2 regions of the Vibrio bathopelagicus genome follow, and region 1 is predicted to be linked to the other one. Evidence: riboswitches for the same ligand, from Rfam matches in the RefSeq annotation. Region 1 holds a riboswitch; the other holds the start of a gene.

The links. Region 1 has a riboswitch for lysine ahead of IHV80_RS05595 (Na+/H+ antiporter NhaC family protein). Riboswitches for the same ligand answer to the same signal wherever they lie in the genome.
Region 2: another riboswitch for lysine. It lies ahead of lysC (lysine-sensitive aspartokinase 3); the one in region 1 lies ahead of IHV80_RS05595 (Na+/H+ antiporter NhaC family protein).

The regions. Positions count from the first base shown of each region.
Region 1 covers NZ_CP062500.1:1,231,369-1,234,796, forward strand. The annotation lists gene IHV80_RS05585 (inosine/guanosine kinase) at 1-667, shown strand, start outside; gene IHV80_RS05590 (H-NS family histone-like protein) at 839-1,249, opposite strand; lysine riboswitch at 1,614-1,791, shown strand; gene IHV80_RS05595 (Na+/H+ antiporter NhaC family protein) at 1,904-3,428, shown strand, end outside.
Region 2 covers NZ_CP062500.1:350,543-353,970, reverse strand. The annotation lists gene IHV80_RS01715 (PglL family O-oligosaccharyltransferase) at 1-84, shown strand, start outside; gene IHV80_RS01710 (pyridoxal-phosphate-dependent aminotransferase family protein) at 188-1,327, opposite strand; lysine riboswitch at 1,504-1,681, shown strand; gene lysC (lysine-sensitive aspartokinase 3) at 1,790-3,157, shown strand; gene metH (methionine synthase) at 3,251-3,428, opposite strand, start outside.

The DNA.
Region 1 (3,428 bases):
TGAATATGCGAAGAAATACGATGTGCCTGTTGTTTTAACTCTTGGTACTAAATTCGTTATTCAAGATGATCCAGAGTTTTGGAAAGATTTCCTTGAACAACACGTAACCGTTGTTGCAATGAATGAAGACGAAGCAGAAGCCTTAACTGGTGAAAGCGATCCTCTTGCTGCTTCAGACAAAGCATTAGAGTGGGTAGACTTAGTTCTATGTACGGCTGGCCCAGTTGGCTTGTTTATGGCGGGTTACACTGAAGACGCTGTGAAGCGTGAAACGTCATTGCCGTTGTTACCAGGCTCGATTGCTGAATTTAACCGTTATGAGTTTAGTCGTCCTGCGCATAAAGAGTTATGTGACAACCCAACGAAAATTTATTCGCATATCGCACCTTACATGGGCGGTCCAGAAAAGATCAAAAATACCAATGGTGCAGGGGATGCGGCGTTGTCGGCTTTATTACATGATATGGCAGCAAATAAATATCATAAAGAAAATGTGCCGAACTCTAGCAAGCATCAACATGCATTCTTAACGTATTCATCTTTCTCGCAAGTATGTAAATATTCAAACCGTGCAAGTTATGAGGTGTTGGTTCAGCACTCTCCACGTTTGTCTCGCGGCCTTCCTGAAAGAGAAGACAGTCTAGAAGAAGCATACTGGGAAAGATAAGATATTTTTATCGTTTCCATTTATATTTCTAATAATGAAATATAAAAAAGGCTCCGAAAGGAGCCTTTTTGTTTCTGAATATATTGAAGCCGTAAATAATACTTTAGTCGACTTTAATATTAATTCTATTGCTTAGCGTGTAATTGATTACTCACTAAGTAAACTAAATGTTTAGATAGCAAACTCTTCTAGAGATTTACCAGCATCTAGTTGTTCTTGGATAGCTGAAGGCGTACGACCTTGACCAGTCCAAGTTTTCTCATCGCCATTGCCATCTACATATTTGTATTTAGCTGGACGAGGAGCACGTTTAGCTTTTGCTGTTTTTGTTTTTGCTTCACCAGAAAGCGCAGCAATAAGATCAGCAACATCGATGCCGTCTTTTGCAATTTGTTCAGCAATAGCAGAAAGCTTAGCTTCTTGCTCTGCTTTAGCAGCTTGTTCTTCAGCTTCAGACTCTTGACGCTCTTGTACAACAATAGTTAGCTTGTCTAGCGCTTCTTCAAGTTGTTCAAGAGTTAATTCACGTGAGAATGCGCGAAGGCTACGGATATTCAATAAAGTTTTTGTTAATTCAGACATGATATTTTCCATCAAGGTAAACTAAATAATCTTCCTAATAATAAACAGAGCCTAGGAATAAAACAAATAGTATTTCTCGTATTGGTTATTTAAATATAAAAGTGAGATGAATAGTTGAAAAAGAAACGGCTCACTTTTGATGAATTTATAATAATTATTAAGAATCTCTTAAAAATCGATATGTGACTGGTGGAGTAATTGCTTTATGTAGACTATTTTTGTATTGATTAGTTCATTAACAAAAAGCTATTTTTCTCGGAATGATATGTTGCATTGTTGCTCTTGATGAGTACAATTGCGGCTACCTGATGCGATGCTTTGGTTAATTTGTTGTTAAACTCTGGTTTGCACGGTTAATAATGTTATCGCACGTAGAGGTGCAATTATAAAAAGTAGTTTTCGTTGGGGTGATGCCAATGAACGGGAATGAAAGGTCTAATTGCCGAAGTAAATTGTATATCTAAGCAATTTGCTGGGGTTGTGCTCAATAGGTACAACACTGCCATAGTCTTAATTTTAAACTATGGAGCGCTACTGTAGGGTTGGGTGAAGTGTTCACTTCCCTTTCGCTTAGTTCAACATGAGCTTGATAAGTCGTATCAAGTTTGTCTGCAGTAGATCTCTAGCCAAATAAAAAACTGGTTTTTGAAGATCATGAATTTAATAGATTTTGCAACATCGCCTTTATCGCTGCTTCCTCCTTTGGTTGCATTGACTCTTGCTATTGTTACCCGCCGTGTATTGGTTTCTTTGGGTGTCGGTATCGTCATGGGTGCGATTCTACTTGCTGACTATTCAGTAGGTAACGCAGCTAGCTACGTGTTTACTAAAGCATCTGGTGTTTTCATCGAAGATGGTGGTATCAACACTTGGAACATGAGCATTATCGCATTCCTACTTATCCTTGGAATGATGACCGCTCTATTGACACTTTCTGGCGGTACTCGCGCATTCGCTGAATGGGCACAGTCTCGCGTGAAGAGCAAACGTGGTTCAAAACTACTTGCTGCCTTCTTAGGCGTATTCATCTTTGTTGATGATTACTTCAACAGCTTAGCGGTAGGTGCTATCTCTCGCCCTGTAACAGACCGCTTCTATGTATCTCGCGCTAAGCTAGCTTATATCCTAGATTCTACTGCTGCTCCTATGTGTGTGATCATGCCAGCATCTAGCTGGGGTGCTTACATCATTACTATTATTGGTGGCATCTTAGTAACGCACGGTGTGACAGAGTATTCTGCACTGGGTGCTTACGTTCGTCTTATCCCAATGAACTTCTATGCTGTATTCGCACTACTTATGGTATTTGCGGTAGCGTGGTTTGGTCTAGACGTTGGTAAAATGCGTGAGCATGAGATTGAAGCATCACAAGGTCGTGGCTTTGATGGTGATAACGATCAAAAGCAAGCTCATGACCTGAACGAAGAGCTAGACATTGAAGAGAGCGAAAACGGTTCTGTCTCTGATCTTGTTATGCCAATCGTATCGCTAATTGTAGCAACAGTTGCTGCCATGCTTTACACAGGTGGCCAAGCGCTGGCTGCTGACGGTCAAGCATTCAACCTGCTTGGTGCGTTCGAAAATACAGATGTAGGTAAGTCTCTTGTTTACGGTGGCGTTCTAGGTCTGCTTGTTGCACTAGCGACAGTCTTCAAGCAAAAGCTACCTATGTCTGATATCGCAAGAACAATGTGGATCGGTGCGAGCTCAATGTTTGGCGCTATCCTTATCCTTGTGTTCGCGTGGACTATTGGTTCTGTTATCGGTGACATGAAGACAGGTTCGTACCTATCATCTCTAGCGACTGGCAACATTGATTACCACTGGCTACCTGTTATCTTGTTCCTTCTTGCTGGCCTAATGGCATTCTCGACAGGTACATCTTGGGGTACGTTTGGTATCATGCTTCCTATCGCGGGTGACATGGCTGCAGCTTCTGACATCGCGTTGATTCTACCTATGCTAAGTGCGGTTCTGGCTGGTTCAGTATTTGGTGACCATTGTTCTCCAATCTCTGACACAACGATTCTTTCTTCTACTGGTGCTCGTTGTAACCACATTGACCACGTATCGACACAGCTTCCTTATGCATTGTCTGTAGCGTTCGTATCGTGTATTGGTTTCATCACGCTAGGTATGACGTCTTCAATTGGTATCGCATTTAGTGCGGCGTCTCTAA
Region 2 (3,428 bases), 880 kb from region 1:
TTCTTGTTCCCAAATCGAGACTTTTCCAAGGTTCAGTATAAGAAGATATCAGAAGCAGAAAACAATATCTCTTCTGCTAAATGACGCCTAGGGGTCTAGTATTCATTCACTATATTGACATAACCTAGATACAAAAAAGCGCACGATCTATCGTGCGCTTTTCTTTTTAAACTTCAGTTTGTTACCGTTATTTTAAAACGTCTTGTAACGCTTTTAAGCACAAAGCGACATTCTCTTTTCGAGCGCCATAACCCATTAAACCAATACGCCAAGCCTTCCCAGCTAAAGAGCCAAGGCCTGCACCGATTTCAAGGTTATACTCTTCTAACAACTGCGTTCTTATTTTGGCTTCGTCAATCCCTTCAGGGAAGTAAAGTGCATTCAATTGAGGTAAGCGACTCTCTTGATCAACCACAAACTTTAATCCCAAAGCTTCTACGCCAGCTTTAAGTTCTTGGTGCATCGCATAGTGACGTGACCAAGCGTTGTCTAAACCTTCATTTTTCAATAGAACCAACGACTCATGCAGAGCATATAAGCTGTTCACGGGTGCCGTGTGGTGGTAGCTACGCTTACCTTCTCCACTCCAATAACCTAATACTAAACTTTGATCTAGGAACCAGCTTTGCACTGGCGCTTGGCGGGCTTTCATTTTATCAACAGCACGCTGAGAAAAAGTCACCGGAGATAGTCCTGGTACACAAGACAGACACTTTTGGCTTCCAGAATAAACTGCATCAAGCTGCCACTCATCAACCAGTAATGGCACACCACCTAGTGACGTCACTGCATCAACAATCGTTAACGCATCAAACTGACGAGCGATAGCTGAGATAGCTTGAGCATCCGATAACGCTCCAGTAGACGTTTCTGCATGCACAAATGCAACAGCAACAGCATCGGGATTTTCTGCCAATGCTTGTTCTACCTTTTCAACGGAAACGGGTTTGCCCCACTCGTCGTCAACAAGGATGGCTTCGCCACCACAACGCACAACATTCTCTCGCATACGCTCACCGAAGACACCGTTACGACAAACGATCACCTTTTCACCAGGCTCAATCAAGTTAACAAAACAGGTTTCCATACCCGCGCTGCCCGGTGCAGAAACGGCAATCGTAAATTCGTTTTCAGTCTGAAAAGCGTATTTAAGAAGCTGTTTAAGCTCATCCATCATCGCAATAAACAGTGGATCTAGGTGACCGATGGTTGGACGGCTTAAAGCCTGTAGCACTTGAGGCGAGATATCAGAAGGACCTGGTCCCATTAACGTTCGGTGCGGCGGATAAAAGCTATCGATAGCAGTAGTGAGTGTTAAATTAGACATGTACATCCCTTACGTTAATGTTGTGAACAATCCACCCTAAAGCAAATTGATTACCTCAGCAATTAGCCATAAGTATTGAGGTCAAACCACTGTCACATAATTGTTAAAATTATTTTTCAATTATCTCAAGTTACGGATTGACATTGTTATCACAAACACGTTCAATGAAATGGCTATCTAGCAGAAGAGGAGCACTGCCCAGGCAGGTGTTTTGTGGAGCCGCATTTCCAATACAAAACATTTATGGGGAGCAGTGCCGAGATAATAAAAGGATGCAGGACCTTTATTATCGGTTGAGCGGGCTGAATCCCGTCAACTGTCGCCATTTCTATATGGTGAAGAGCTTCTGAGGTTACTATTCTAATAATTCCTCTCTTTTTGCTCTAAAACTCTCTTCGAAAAACATCGGACGTTGGATTACCCAACCGTAATTTTATTTTAGGAAGTCGTGGGAGATATATCGTGAGTGCATCTAATGTAGCTGGTTCTTTTAATGTCGCTAAGTTTGGTGGAACAAGTGTTGCCAACTTTGAAGCAATGAGCCGTTGTGCTGCCATTATTGAAAACAACTCAAATACGAAACTGGTCGTGAGTAGTGCATGTTCTGGCGTCACTAACTTGCTAGTTGAACTGGCGAATGGTGTTCAAGACAAAGCTCGTCGTCAGGAACTAGTGACACAGTTGACGGACATTCATAATACGATTCTTGCTCAGTTAGCCGATCCGAACAGTATCGAGAAAGAGGTTCATAGCATTCTCGATGATATTGCGAGTGCAGCCGAAGCAGCATCATTCCAAGTCAGCACAAAGCTGACTGACCACCTTGTCGCATGTGGCGAATTGATGTCGACACATATCCTCGCTCAGATCATACGTGAGCGTGGCACACCAGCAGTTCGTTTTGATATCAGAGAAGTAATGCGCACCAATGATGACTTCGGTAAGGCAGAACCACAACTGGAAGATATTGCAGCTTTAGCAAAACAGAAGCTAATTCCACTTTGCCAACAACAAGTTGTCGTTACCCAAGGTTTTATCGGTGCTGATAGCGAAGGCAACACCACAACGTTAGGCCGCGGTGGCAGTGATTATTCAGCAGCACTGATTGCCGAATCGGTACAGGCGATTGGTTTAGAGATCTGGACGGATGTTCCGGGTATCTACACTACCGACCCTCGTGTTGCACCTAAGGCCTCCCCTATCCCAGAGATCAGCTTTAGTGAAGCATCGGAAATGGCAAATTTTGGTGCGAAGATCTTGCACCCATCGACTTTGGTTCCTGCACTACGCCATCAAATCCCTGTCTTTGTCGGCTCATCAAAAGCACCAGAGCTAGGTGGAACATGGATTCGTCAACAAGTTGAAAGCTCTCCTCTGTTCAGAGCGCTTGCCCTGCGCTGCAACCAAACCATGGTTACGCTACGCAGTGCCAATATGTTCCATGCTTATGGCTTCTTAGCTAAGGTATTTGAGATCCTTGCTAAACATAAGATCTCTGTGGATCTTATCACTACCTCAGAGATCAGTGTGTCACTCACTCTCGATCAAACCGATACATCAGGTGGTGCTCCTCAGTTACCAGAAGCCGCTCGAATTGAGCTTGAAGAGCTGTGTTCTGTAGATATTGAACACGACCTATGCCTTGTTGCTCTTATTGGCAACAACATGAGTGAAAGCAAAGGCTATGCGAAGCAGGTGTTCGGCACTCTTGAAGACTTCAACCTACGTATGATTTGTTACGGAGCAAGTCCACACAACCTATGCTTCTTGCTAAATGAATCAGTATCCAAGTTGGCAATTCAAAAACTTCACCAAGAATTATTCGAATAAACGAGTAGCCACTCGTTTGAGCGTATAAACAACGAATTTCAAATACAAAAAGGGTTGCTCTTAAGCAACCCTTTTCTCGTGATGAAACAATCATTAGTTAATGTTTGGTCCTAACCACTTCTCAGCTTCCAACATATCCCAACCTTTACGATCAGCATAGCTGTCCACTTGATCCTGTTGAATCTGTGCAATCGCAAAGTATCTAGCGTCAGGGTGTGAGAAATACATACCAGACACTGAAGCTCCTGGCCACATCGCGTAGCTCGTAGTT